Regions from separate parts of the Rhizobium sp. BK529 genome, predicted to be linked through region 2. Evidence: riboswitches for the same ligand, from Rfam matches in the RefSeq annotation. Region 2 holds a riboswitch; the other holds the start of a gene.
The links. A riboswitch is a leader RNA that binds a small molecule or an ion and turns the genes downstream of it on or off. The one in region 2 is predicted to bind thiamine pyrophosphate.
Positions count from the first base shown of each region.

Region 1: linked by a shared signal. The riboswitch ahead of thiM (hydroxyethylthiazole kinase) and the one ahead of FHX08_RS23540 (YkoF family thiamine/hydroxymethylpyrimidine-binding protein) in region 2 are both predicted to bind thiamine pyrophosphate.

Region 1 covers NZ_JACIAU010000002.1:304,043-310,926, forward strand. The annotation lists gene FHX08_RS18515 (glycoside hydrolase family 3 protein) at 1-332, opposite strand, end outside; gene FHX08_RS18520 (GNAT family N-acetyltransferase) at 358-837, opposite strand; gene thiD (bifunctional hydroxymethylpyrimidine kinase/phosphomethylpyrimidine kinase) at 1,022-1,834, opposite strand; gene thiE (thiamine phosphate synthase) at 1,831-2,466, opposite strand; gene thiM (hydroxyethylthiazole kinase) at 2,463-3,263, opposite strand; TPP riboswitch at 3,314-3,413, opposite strand; gene FHX08_RS18540 (aldehyde dehydrogenase (NADP(+))) at 3,565-5,088, opposite strand; gene FHX08_RS18545 (hypothetical protein) at 5,087-5,299, shown strand; partial or broken gene FHX08_RS31505 (ribonuclease) at 5,284-5,403, shown strand; gene FHX08_RS18550 (hypothetical protein) at 5,525-5,977, opposite strand; gene FHX08_RS18555 (endonuclease/exonuclease/phosphatase family protein) at 6,315-6,884, opposite strand, start outside.
Region 2 covers NZ_JACIAU010000004.1:150,628-157,511, reverse strand. The annotation lists gene FHX08_RS23560 (acyltransferase family protein) at 1-292, opposite strand, end outside; gene FHX08_RS23555 (ABC transporter substrate-binding protein) at 358-1,362, opposite strand; gene FHX08_RS23550 (ABC transporter ATP-binding protein) at 1,373-2,128, opposite strand; gene FHX08_RS23545 (ABC transporter permease) at 2,125-2,916, opposite strand; gene FHX08_RS23540 (YkoF family thiamine/hydroxymethylpyrimidine-binding protein) at 2,931-3,539, opposite strand; TPP riboswitch at 3,530-3,643, opposite strand; gene FHX08_RS23535 (NADPH-dependent FMN reductase) at 3,894-4,469, opposite strand; gene soxR (redox-sensitive transcriptional activator SoxR) at 4,550-5,014, shown strand; gene FHX08_RS23525 (SDR family NAD(P)-dependent oxidoreductase) at 5,104-5,874, shown strand; gene FHX08_RS23520 (helix-turn-helix transcriptional regulator) at 5,976-6,317, shown strand; gene FHX08_RS23515 (LysR family transcriptional regulator) at 6,390-6,884, shown strand, end outside.

The DNA.
Region 1 (6,884 bases), on a different contig from region 2:
GCCTGGGAGGAAAGACGCAGTGCCTTCTTTCCGAGGTCGAGATCGCGGTGGGCAAGCTCGGCAAACTGGCCGAAGCTGCGGAAGATCGGCCAGGGGCCGGCATCGAGATGCTGCACGCGGCCGCCTTCCTGGTCGGTGAAGACGGGCGCGTCGTCGCGGCCGACGGCCTCGCGGAAACGCTCGATCAGGATCTTTGCCTGCTCCGGATTGCGCAGGTTGCGGCGGCCGACGAAGAGGCCGAGCGGATTGGTCTCGCGGAAGAGGGCAAATTCATCGTCTGACAGCGTCGGAATGGGGAGGCCGACGAAGAGAGCGAGCGGGGTCGAGGACACTATTTCAAACTCCGGTATCAGATGGTCATTTCGGCTGGCTTCGCAGCATGCCTTCGTAAATGCCCTTGTCGGGGGCAGGAATTTCGACCGCGCCGGCGGTCTTGACGTAGAAATCGACAGGGCCGGCATCGCCGATGAAGGCATAGGCATGACCCAGCGTCTTCATGGTCTGCAGGCAGCCGGAAAAGAGGGCGAGGCCGAAACCCTTACCACGTGCGGCAGGATCGACGCCGGTCGGACCGAAGAAGCCGCGGGCAGTCGTGTCATAGCAGGCAAAGCCAAGCAGCTTTCCGTCCTCGACGGCGATCAGGCAGGCAACGGGCTGGCGGGAAAAGGCGACGGTGACTTCACTTGCCCAGTTTTCGCTGAAATGCTCCCGCACCCAGCTCACCACGATATAAAGTTCCGGCGGCAGGGCCGGACGGATCGCAATACCGACGGAGTCGGCTTTTGCTTTCAGTTCGGCGAGCTTCGTGGAATATAAGCTCACAAGCAGGTCGGACACCCGTTTTTCCTCCAGATATTCCGTTATTACGGAATGTATCCCCTTTTAATGTCATAGCTTTGGATATCTGGGCGGCGTTGTCAACAGGCTTTTGCCGGCTGGCCTCAGTTCAACTGAGGGTAGCCAGAAAGAAAGCGGCCCGGTTTGACCGGGCCGCCTGGTAATCCTTGAATTGTGCCCCGGCTCAGCGGTCCGCGTCTTTCCACAGGGCATGGAAATGATGGACGGGTCCATGTCCGGAGCCGACCGTCAATTCGCCCGCGGCGGCAACCGCTTGCGCCAGATAGGCCTTGGCTGCCGCGACGGCCATCTGAGGCGAAGCGCCCTTGGCGAGCTCGGCTGCAAGGGCGCTTGAGAGGGTGCAGCCCGTGCCATGCGTGTTTTTCGTCGGTACGCGCTTGGCTTCGAACCAGTGAAGACCGGATGCGATGGACAACACGTCGGGGCTCTCATCGCTTTCGAGATGGCCGCCCTTGACCAGCACCATATTGGGGCCGAGCGCACGCAAACGTTCGGCCTGCGCCCCCATCTGCTCGCGGTTTTCGGCAACCTGTTCGTGCAGCAGCGCGGCTGCCTCCGGCAGATTGGGAGTAAGCAATGTGGCAAGCGGCAAAAGGTGCTGTGTTAGTGCATCGATGGCTTGCGGGTCGAGGAGCGCTGCGCCGCCCTTGGCGATCATGACCGGATCAACGACGATGGGGATACCGCGATGCGGCGCCAGCGCCTCGGCGACCGCTTCGACAATGCCGGCATTGGCGATCATGCCGATCTTGACGGCATCGACGCGCACGTCAGCGAAGACGGACTTGATCTGCTGGGCAACGAAGTGCGGCGGCACGAGATGCACGCCGGTCACCCCCTGCGTGTTTTGCGCCGTCAGTGCCGTCAGCGCCGCCATGCCGTAGACGCCGCGGGCGGAGAAGGCCTTGAGATCGGCCTGGATGCCGGCCCCGCCAGATGGATCGGAGCCGGCGATGGATAAGACGTTGTGGATCATCGGCGAACCTTTCGGATTTCCTCGGCAATGCGAAGCGTCGCGGCCTTCGGATCAGGCGTGCCGCAGATCGCCGAGACGACGGCAAGCCCATCGGCGCCCGCTGCAAGGACGAAGGAGACATGCTCGCTCTTCAGGCCGCCGATCGCAACCGTTGGAACGGGTGCCGCTTCAACAAGCTTCGCCAGCCCATCGAAACCGATCGGCTGCTTGTGGTCGGTCTTGGTGGGCGTCGCGAAGACCGGCCCAATACCGGCATAATCGACGACCGCGGGATCGACGGCCGCTGCCAGAGCTTCGGTCTCCACCGACAGTCCGAGGATCATGTCCGGACCGATCATTACGCGGGCGGCGGCAGGCCCAATATCGTCCTGGCCGATGTGCAATCCATCGGCGCCGATCGCGATCGCCGCCTCCACATCGTCATTGACGATCAGCAAAGCGTCACTGCCCTTCAAAACTTCTTTCAGGGCAAGACCTGTTTCCACCATCCTGGCAGTTCCACCCCGTTTGTCGCGAAGCTGCACCATGGTCGCGCCACCTGCAACGGCAAGTCGCGTCGTTTCGACCATGCCTATGCCGGCACAGAGATCGGGGTCGAGAACCAGATAGAGGGAAAGATCGAAGCGTTTCATACTGCGTTGATCCTGACTTTCGCATCGAGTTTTGAGCCATCGAGCGCGGAAAGCGCATCGAGGAACCGCCAGGAGAAGGAGCCAGGGCCGCCCGCATCTTTTGCGGCCTCTTCGCCCGCGACCGCGAAAGTGGCGAGCGCTGCAACAGCTGCTGCGAAAGGATCTGCGGGAATGGTGGCAGCGAAGGCGCCAGTCAGGCAGGTGAGCGAGCAGCCGAGGGCGGTAACCTGTGGCATCAGCGGCGAACCACCTTCGATGCGCAGCGCCTGCGCACCGTCAGTGACGAAATCCACCACGCCGGTGACGGCGACGACTGCGCCATGCCGCTCGGCAAGCAACCGCGCGGAAGCCTCGGCCTGTTCGACCGGATCGCGACTATCGACACCCTGGCCGCGGCTTTCGCCGCCGGCAAGCGCAATGATTTCGGATGCATTGCCTCGAATGATGGTTGGGCGAAGCGCCAGGAGGTCAGTAACGGCCTTGCGGCGGAAGGCGGTGGCGTAATGGGCGACTGGATCAAGGACCCAGGGCTTGCCGCCCGCGTTTGCGGACGTCGCCGCCGCATGCATGCCATCGATCCATTGTGTAGAGAGCGTACCGATATTGACGGTCAATGCGCCGGCGATCGCCGCAAATTCTCCTGCCTCTTCGGCCGCATGGACCATGGCGGGCGAGGCGCCCGCCGCAAGCACGACATTGGCGGCGATGTTCATAGCCACATAGTTGGTGATGCACTGGACGAGCGGCGGTCTGGCGCGCATGGCCGTCAATAGTGCTCCGGGCGTCTTGTTCTCCATAGTACCCCTTTCAGGCGGGGTAGGCGCGGGAAAGACCATGCCAGAGCATGACTGCGACCCGAGCGACTCCCTCCGCCGGCATTATCCGGTTCAGGTTCGAAGGGTGCTTCTCAGCCTGTTCTTCAAGAACCGGCGCCCCTGTCTCTCAACGCCACCTTTCTCGCAGAGAATGGCGCCGCTGTCACGGGCAAAAATGACGGTTTTACGAATGAGGATTCTCCCGCTGCCACCGGTTGGAGCTTGCCAATTCCCTCCATGACCTCCGCAAAGGCCTTGCGTTGAGCTGGCAAGCTCCGAACGATCAACGCAGCGGAGCTGGAAGCAGGTTCGTCGTGAAGTCCTGATAGGAAACCGGACGCAGGAACCTGTAGATCGCCAGCGTCCCGACCGAGGTCGATCTGCCGTCAGCGGTTGCCGGGTAGGGGCCGCCATGCACCATTGCGGGCGATACTTCGACGCCGGTTCCGAAGCCGTTCACCAGCAGGCGTCCGGCAAGCATCTCCAGCTTAGGTACGAGGCGCTTTGCTTCCGGCTCGTCGTCGCTGGCGATGTGGAGGGCAACGGTCAGCTGTCCTTCCAGCCCGTCAAGGACGTGCTCGAGTTCGGCGAGATTCCGGCAGCGTACGAGGAGACCGGCTGCTCCGAAGACCTCGTCCTGAAGCTCGTGATGTGCGAGGAATGCTGCGGCCGTCGTCTCGAAAAGGGCAGCAGTGCCTTCAAATTCGTTGCCCGGCTTGCCGTTGGCGACGAGGCGGACTTCGGGATGTTTCTCCAGACGACCGACGCCTTCGCAGAAGGCCTTGGCGATCGATCCGGTAAGCATGGTCTGCGCGCTAACCTCCGGCAACAATTCCTGCGTCTTGGTGATGAAGGCATCGAGGCCCTCGCCCTCAACGGCAAGAATGAGGCCCGGATTGGTGCAGAATTGTCCGGCGCCCACAACCAGCGAACTTACGAAACCAGTGGCGATCTCTGCGGCGCGGCTTTTCAGAGCATTGGGGAAGAGGATAACCGGGTTGACGCTGCTCATTTCGGCATAGACGGGGATCGGCTGCTTGCGCTCGGAAGCGATCTTCATCAGCGCGGTGCCGCCGCGGCGCGATCCGGTAAAACCGACGGCGCGAATTCTGGCGTCCGCCACGAGCTTCTGCCCGACCTCGAAGCCGGTGTCGAAGAGAAGCGCGAATGTGCCGACATGCAGGCCGGCCTTGGCGACAGCGCGCTGAACGGCGCGGCCTACCAGTTCCGAAGTCCCCGGATGGGCGGAGTGCGCCTTGACGACGACAGGGCATCCGGCAGCGAGCGCCGATGCCGTGTCGCCGCCGGCGACGGAGAAGGCAAGCGGGAAGTTCGATGCGCCGAAAACCGCGACAGGACCGAGAGCAATGTTGCGCAGGCGCAGGTCAGGCTTCGGAACAGGCTTGCGGGAAGGATCCGCGCCGTCGAAACGGAGCTCCTGGAACCGACCCTCACGAACTTCTTTCGCAAACAGCCGAAGCTGTCCGGTCGTGCGGGCGCGCTCGCCTTCCAACCGTCCACGCGCAAGACCGGTTTCCGCCATACCGCGGACGATCAGATCATCGCCGATCGCTTCGATCTCACCGGCAATGGTCTCCAGAAAGGCCGCCCGCGTTTCGAGGTCAGTTTCCCGGTAGGAGGCGAAGGCTTCCCACGCAAGCTTGGTCGCCTCTTCGACGTCTTCCGCGGAGGCGCCACCGAAAGAAACGGGCAACGCCGCTCCAGTGGCCGCCTCGACGCCGAAAAGCTCGCCGCGCGTGCCGCGCTTTTCCGATCCCGCAACGAGCAGGCTTCCATTGATATTCATGACGGATTTCCTTTCAAAAAGATTCGGCACTTATATAGGCGTTCGCGCTCTCAATTTCACGACATCCTTCCCGAAGTCCTATCAATCGGCGCTGATCGAAATTCCACAGATGCTCGACCCGCGCCATCAACAATCCAATCGCGGATTTGCACCACCTATTCATCGTATGCCGAACCAAGGGCAGAAAGGCCATGGACGCTTGGCGCGTTGATCGGCTTTCTCGTGTGAACATGGCTTTCGCTCACTTTCACGATTGTGGGGCCCGAGCTGAATGCCGAGCTCGAACATCCGACCGCGAAAGATACGACAACAGGATAGCTCAAGCCCGTGGGAACGCGCGGCGCTTATGTCGGCGATACTCTGGGGTGAAACAGCGGATTGATCAGGAGCTTCTGGAAGGGGAGTGGCTGCCGGAAAATTTCTCCATCTGCTTTAATCAATCGGGCTGTACGGGCCGGATCGTATTCACTGAGACCTCGCCCTCAAGAACGCCTCGCACGAGATCGGTGCGATTCCGATCGATCTCGACCACCGTGTAAAGCTTGTCGTCGCGAAATGAACTCGCATTTGTCGTGGTCACATCCTCGGCAGGTGCTGCATCGACCTCCATGAAGTCAAGTTCGCGCCCGGCCGCGACAATCCGGGCGTCGCCTGCCGTTCTTGCTGCGACCACCACAACGCCATGGTTCGGCGAATTCGCCCATCTAGGATCATCTGGTGCTGCGATCGGTTCAAGTCGATAAACGCCAAGAGGCTCTCCTGCGGGACGCGCTGCAGTCTCCGCAGCCATGTCTTCCATTTGCGCCTTGCTCTCGACCGAACGCCCGAAGGTGTTCGGATTTGTCGCATTGTTGATCTCGTCGTTTCCCGTTCGTGAGACGTTAGACATGCCGTCCTCCATTCTTTGCGAACATAACGATAGTGCGCGCCGACTGTTCCGTTTGGCGTTTATTCCCGGGTTAGCGTCGGCTGTTTTCTAGGGCTTTCAAGCCGCATATGAGGCTCTCGGTTCGAATAAAAAAATGGGATGGCCGCTGATAGCAATGCGCAGCCATCCCATTTTAAGCAAGCGCCCCCTCGTCGAACGCTTGCAACCGGCCCCCGCCAATCGTCGAAAACGTTAGCAAGATCTAAAGCATTCCCGCTAGTGCGCGGATGCAACACTATATGAAAGGTTGGGAGCCGAAAAGCCAACCCATTGTGAGGCAATGGGTCAGTGTGGCCGATCAGGAGACGGAGAAACACGCCTTGATCAGTTCGTGATCAGAAATTGCTGCGCCGTTGACATCGACGGCGGCAACAGTCACGGCCTGGTGCGCTGCAAGCCCGCGAGCGAAGAGCCAGTCAAGGCGGGCAAAGGGCGGTTCGGGCGTCCCGTCCGGGCGGGTCCGTTGCGTGAGCGCGAAGTCATTGGCCGTTTTCCAATCATATCCAGCGTCCGCAAGAAGGTTGAAGAGCGGTTCATATGCTTCCGGCTCGCGCGATCCCGCAGGAAGGATGTTGGTGTTGAAGTCGCCGCCCATCACCACAGGTAAACCATCGGCAAGCGTATCGACAGCAGCAATCAGCCTTTTTGTCTGAAGGGCTCGATCCTCAATATCGGTCTTACTTTCCAGATGCACGCTGACGGCGAGGATCGGCCCGAATGCGGTATCGATCTTTGCCGCGATCGCCATACGCCCACCGATCCGGCCCTGGCCGTCCTTTGCATCCGTCCACCAGGTTCCGCCATCATCGAGATGAATCAGTGCTGCGTCCAGTATTGGCAGGCGGGAGAGCAGCGCATTGCCATGGAA
Region 2 (6,884 bases):
CCCAATAGCCGGGTACGATGCGGGCCGCGCGGCGTAGCGCATAGATGCGCAGATCGGGCATGGTATCGCCAGCATCAAGGGCGTGCCAGAACGGTAAGGCCAGCAAAAAGCCGCTGAGGATGAAGAAGATGGCGACGCCGAAATTGCCGAAGCGCAAGGCGGTCAGTATCGGTCGCAATCCTTCGCCGAGCTTGGTTAGGTCGATGCGCAGAATGAGATGATGGGTGAGTACCAGCAGGCAGGCGGCTGCACGCAAGAAATCTGCTCCGGCCACCCGGTCCTGCTGCTGCATATCATTCCCTCGCTCCTTGCCGGACTTTGCAGCGGAAAGCTGCCGCCGGCAAGGGCAGGATCATCTTAACCAAGCAGATCGTTGGTGTAATAGGCGGAAAAATCTGGCTTTTCCTTCAGCGCCGCGCCGTTCGCGTCAAGCAGGATGCCATGATCGAACAGGAAGGTACCGATTGCTTCTGCCTTGGCCGGATCGATGGTACCGATTGCGCCGTTTTCGCCCTTAAGGAAATGCCCCTCGACCAGTGCCTTCTGCGATGCCTTGACAAGGTCGGTATTGAGCAGTGCGCCGTTGCTACCCGCAATCAGCAGGTTGCAGGCCTCATCCGGATTATCGACCGAAAAGGCGTAACCCTTGAGTGTCGCCTGAATGAAGGCGCGGGCATTTTGCGGATTGGCTGCAAGATAAGCATCGCTGGAGGCGATTGCGGTCGTCTGCTCATCAGGAATGCCGTAATCGGTATAGCGCCAGCGGCCGACCTGCCGCTTTTCAAGCTGGGCGGCAATGCCTTCCCAAGTGTAGATCTCCAGCGTGAAATCCACCGCGCCGTTATCGAGCGCCTCATAGGCCGAGGTGCCGAGCGTGACGGCCTGGAATTTACCCTTGCCGCCGTCGTTGCGGATCATCGAGGAAACCAGCGCCTCTTCCCAGGCGCCGCCGAAGCCACCATAGGTCTTTCCGTCGAGATCTTTCGGGCTCTTGATGTCGTCGCGACCGCCCTTAAAAATCAGTCTGCCGGTTTCCGTCTGTACCACGGCATAGACGAGCTTCACATCCGCCCCGGCGACGCGCTGGGTAAAAGTCTCGATTTCTCCGCAGATGCCAAAATCGGCAACTCCATTTGCGACGAGAGTACCGGCGCTGGTGTCTGCATAGGGCAGAATCTCGACGTCGAGGCCCACGGCTTCATAAAAACCTTTGGCCTTGGCGACATAGATGCCGATGTGATTGGTGTTCGGTGTCCAGTCGAGCGCGATACGCACCTTGGCAGCGGACTGGGCCAGGGCGGCGCTGCCGGCCAGGCTTGCGGCCATGGCGGCAAAAAGGGTCTGTCGGCGGGTGAGAAGCATTGTGACCTCCTCAGGTTCTTTGCGGATGCAGCAGTGTTTGAAGAATTTCCATTTCGATCGCCTGAGCGGCCGGGGAGCCGATATCGGCGAGGGTGCGCGGCCTTTTCAGCGGCACCTCGAATTCCCTGACCACGGTCGCCGGGCGGGCGGAAAGCACATAGATGCGGTCGGACAGGAAAACGGCCTCCCGCACATCGTGGGTAATCAGCAGGGCCGTCCAGCGGTGATCGGTCCACATATCCTGCAGCCATTCCTGCATCTGGGTGCGGGTCAAGGCGTCGAGCGCCCCGAAGGGCTCGTCGAGCAACAGCATGTCCTGCCGCTGGATCACCGTGCGCAACAGAGCTGCGCGCTGGCGCATGCCGCCGGAAAGGGCGGCGGGATAGTGATTTTCGAAACCGGCAAGGCCGAAGCGCTCGAAGAGCGGGGCAGCAACGGCGCGCGCCTGGCTGCGTCGCATGCCGTGCACTTCCAGGCCAAGGATCGCGTTGTCGATGACGCTTCGCCACGGCATCAGCGCATCGCGCTGCGGCATGAAGGCGAAGGCATGTGCCGCTTGCGAAAGCGGGGTGTCTTCAAAGAGAATGTCACCTCCATCGGCGAGCAGCGCCTGTGTCAGCAGCCGGAGGATCGTCGACTTGCCGGAGCCGGATGGGCCGACGATCGAGACGAATTCACCTCTGGCAATATGAAGGGAAATGTCCTTCAGCACCTCCATGCCATCGAAGGACTTCGAGACATTCTTGAGTTCGAGCATCCCGCTCATCGGCGCTTCTCCGGAGGGGATTGCCAGGGCATGACGAAGCGCTGTGCCGCCAGTGTGAGGCCGAAGAGGCAGAGCGTCAGGAGAGCACTGACGATGACGGCGGCGAGCACAAGATCCGGCCGGAAATTGTTTTTGGCGTTGAGAATATAGATCCCGAGGCCACGGGCAGCGCCTGCATATTCGGCGAAGATGGCGCCAACCACGGCATAGGTGATCGAGATGCGCAGGCCGGCGAAGAAAAAGGGCATGGCGGAGGGAAGCCTCGCCAGGCGGAAGATGCGCCAGCGGCTTGCCTTCATCGAGCTCAGAAGCTCAGCAATATCCCGGTCCGTCGATTCATAGCCCTGCAGCAGAGCGACGAGCAGCGGAAAGAAGGTGACGAGGGCCACGAGCAGAAGTTTAGGCAGCAGACCGAAACCGAACCAGAGCACGACGAGAGGCGCGATTGCGACCAGTGGCAGCGTCTGGCTGACGATAAAGAGCGGCAGCATCGCGCGGCGCATGAAGGGTACGAAATCCATCAGAACTGACGAGGCAAGGGCGAAAGCCAGCGACAGGGCGAAACCGCCGAGTGTTGCGCTGAGCGTGGGCCAGGTATTGTCGAGCAGTGCCTGTCTGTTCAACCAGCCCTGCGTGATGATGCGGGAGGGCGAAGGCAGGATGGAGGGCTTGATGCCGGAGAGATCGACATAGATCTCCCAGATGGCGAGGAAAGCAAACACGGCAAGAATGGCGGGCAAGGCCCGCCTCAATGGCGCGAATGTCGATTCCGGTTTCGGTAAGGTCATTGCCGTCAGGCGTCTCAGGCTTTGCTCGGGCTGTTAGCGGATACCGTGATATCCAGCGTCACATGGCCTTCAGGATCGCCGAAGCGATAGAAGGCTTCATGGATGGTCGCGAAGATCGCGCCGGCATCACCACGCAGCTTGGTGCAGAAATTCTTGGAGCGGTCGAATGTGCCCGAACGCTTCAGGAAATCGATGCAGCCGTAGATCTCGTCCATGTGGGTGCCCGTTCCCATAACATAGAGAGAAAATTGGGCGACCGTCGGCTGCCCAGTCACAGTGGTGTCTCTGACCGCTGCGATTGCAGCTTCCACCCGCTCGGCGAGGGGTTCGGACCGGCTGAAAGACAGGCCGGCGCCGCAGATCGCATCATCCGGCCCGCCGGGGCAACCACGCGAGATGGCCGCCGACAAGACACAGTGCTCGCCGCTTGCCGCAGCCGAGACGAAAAGGTCGCACATGGCGGCAAACAAGACGTCGGGCGGGCCGACCATCAGCGTGGAAATATCGTCCGTCTCGATGCGAAGGCGATCGCGATAGGGATCGAGAGCCTTGATCGCGTCTAAGATGATGCCGACGAAATTGCCGGACATCGGATATAGAGACACTTGTGCGCCGGAAAACATTTAAACCTCGCTCCGCTGGCATTACCCAGATCAGCTTTGAAGGGTCCGGAGGCATGCGCCTCACATCTCAGCCCCGACAATACGGAGCTCCCCTGTGAAATTGTGGCGGAAGCTAGCACCGGGTGGCCCCTACCGCAACCGTAAAATTCCTATCCGGCTACACCGTCGGTACGAAGGTGCTGACTAAGCCGTCTCGGCCCACATTAATATTGTAGGCTATCAATCTATCCAGGCAGCTCCGTGGTCGAAGCTCGGAGATGCCTCGGGTGCGAAAGGGAAACACCCGGACGGAGGTCCTGTCCGGGTGTCCAGCCGGTTCCGTACCTGCCAGAAACGGAACCAGATGTCGTCGTCTCAGGCGGCTGCGCCGGCATAAGGACTATCGTTGCGGGCGGCGATTAGCGCCTCGGTCCACCATTGCAGCTGGGCCATCATGCGCGCGAGCCGGCGCAGGGCATCTTCCGGATCGTGAAGCCGGCCTTCATCGTCGAAACGGCGCCAAGGTGAATTGAAGCTCACGGCATCGCAAATTGTGACGGCGTGGAGCTCGGCAAAGACGAGGCGAAGCTGCTCGACCGCCCGCAGCCCGCCGGACACGCCGCCATAGCAGACAAAGGCAATCGGCTTGCCGTGCCAGGGCTCTGCGAAGAGATCGATGAGGAACTTCAGGGAGGCGGTGAAGCTGTGATTATATTCCGGGGTGACGAGAATGAAGCTATCGGCCCGGTTGAGATGGTCTGCCAGCCGTCTCGCCTCCGGATGATGCGGTATGTGCTCTCGCGGGAGCGAAAATGCCAGTGGGTCGATGATGTCGATTTTGAATTGCGGAAAGCGGGCCAGCTCTCTTGCAAGCCATTTGACCACCCGCTCGCAGATGCGTCCCTCGCGCGTGCTGCCGTAGATGACGGCAAGCCTCATGGGCTCCTGCATATATAGCTCCTTTTCACGTCGCTTTACGGCCTCAGGAGCGCAGTCTATAAAACCTCAACTAATATTGAGGTCAATAGGTCATGCAACAGAATCCGACATTCTCCTTGAGCAAGCTTCTGACAGTGGGTGAGGTGGCAGAGCGCAGCGGACTTGCGGTTTCCGCCCTGCATTTCTATGAGGCGAAGGGGCTGATCTCGAGCATCCGTACTCGCGGCAACCAGCGCCGCTATGGTCGCGATGTGCTGCGGCGCCTTGGTATCATCAAAGTGGCGCAGCGCGTCGGCATTCCGCTTGCCGAAATCCAGACTGCGTTCGAAACCCTGCCGCAGAGCCGCACACCAACCGTCGAGGATTGGCAGAGACTGTCGGCGCTCTGGAAGAACGATCTCGATGCCCGCATCAAGCGGCTGAGCCTGCTGCGCGATCATCTGACGAGCTGCATCGGCTGCGGGTGTCTCTCCATCGACGCCTGTCCGCTACGCAATCCTTTCGACATACTCGGCAAAGAAGGAACTGGTGCACGGCTTCTGGACCCGGATGTGTAGGCCGCTGGGCTTTCTTTTGGCCGATCTCCTCATATGTTAAGGCCGAATGGCGCAAGCAGCGGGGCCGGTCCCGCAAAGAGGAGAGCTTCGTGTTTCATCCCAAACTGTTCGAGAACCGCAATGTCGTTGTAACGGGCGCCGGCCGGGGTATCGGCCTGGAAATCGCCCGCCAGTTTCTCGATTGCGGGGCACGCGTTCTCGTCCACACCGGTCGCGGCGGAGAACGCGAACTGCCGGATTTTCTCCTGACGGCCGAATCGGAGCGCCGCGCCCTGCTGCTGCCGGCGGATTTCCTGCATCCGGGCGGCGCGGCAAAGTTCGCGGAGGAGGCGCTTGAATTCTTCGATGCCGTGCATGTCCTAGTCAACAATGCCGGTACGATGCACGGGCGTTTTCCGGCCGGAGAACTTACGGATATCGAGTACGAGACTATCGTGCGCCTCAACCAGACGTCGGTGGTGGAGTTGACGCGGGCTCTGCTTCCCGCGCTGCGGGCGGCGCAGGGTGCTGCCATCGTCAATACGGTTTCGATTTCGGCGTCGACCGGCGGAAGCCCTGGTTCTGCAATCTATTCCGCGTCGAAGGCTTTCGTTGCGACCTATTCCAAGGCGCTCGCCCGGGAGCTCGCGCCCGACGGTATTAGGGTCAATTGCGTCTCGCCAGGAACGATCGATACCGATTTCCATGCACGCTATTCATCGCGCGAAAAACTGGAACAGGCCCGCAAGTCTATCCCTCTGCAACGGCTCGGAACAGCGGAGGATTGTGCGCCAGCCTATCTCTTCCTGGCGGCTCCATCACTCTCAGGATATATCACCGGTCAAGTCTTGGAGATCAATGGCGGCCAGCTTATCTGCTGATTTGCTTGGACTTTTTTTGGTATTTCGTGACATTTGACCAATTCGCTTCTGCGAATATGATATTGTTCTGATCTACCTTATTACCTCCTTCCGAGAAGCAAATGCCATTGCCTAAACCGAAGCTGGGTATGACCGGCCAGGACTTGCAGAAGCTTGCTGACAAAGCCCACGAGGCGAGTGATCTCCTGAAGGCGTTAGCCCATCAGACACGACTGCTCATCCTCTGCATCCTGTCGGAAGGGGAAAAGACCGTCGGTGAGATCGAGGATATCCTTGGTATACAGCAGGCTATGGTGTCGCAGCAGCTTGCGCGGCTGAGGCTCGAAGGCCTAGTCAATACGCGGCGGGAAGGGCGGCTCGTCTATTACAGTATGGGCAATAAGAGCGTTCTGGATTTCCTCGAATCGCTTTTCAGTCTCTTCCAGGTTGCCGAGAAGAGCTGAGCCCGCAGACCTTGCGAAGCCGCCGACAAGCCGCAAAGATAGGCCGTGTCCCGAATTCGGTAGGGAGGCCGAATGATCGACAAGCTGGAATTCTTCATCGCACTTGCCAACGAGAAACATTTCGGTCGTGCGGCAGAGGAATGCGGTATCTCTCAACCCACGTTGTCGGCCGCCATTCGCCAGCTTGAAGATCAGCTTGGCGTTATGCTGGTACAGCGCGGTTCGCGCTTTCAAGGATTGACGCCGGAAGGACAGCGCGTGCTCGAATGGGCGCGGCGTATCGTCGGCGATACGCGTACCATGCGGGAGGAAATGCGCGCCGCGCGCAGAGGTCTTTCCGGCCATCTGCGTCTGGCTTCCATCCCGACCGCGCTCGCCATGTTGTCTCGGATCACCACCCCGTTCCAGGAACGGCATCCCGACGTCACCTTCTCCATCGTCTCGCGCAATTCGCTGCAGGTACTGAGCATGCTCGAAAATCTCGAGATTGATGCCGGGATTACCTATCTGGAAAATGAGCCGCTCGGGCGCGTCACGTCGGTGCCGCTCTACGCGGAACGCTACAAT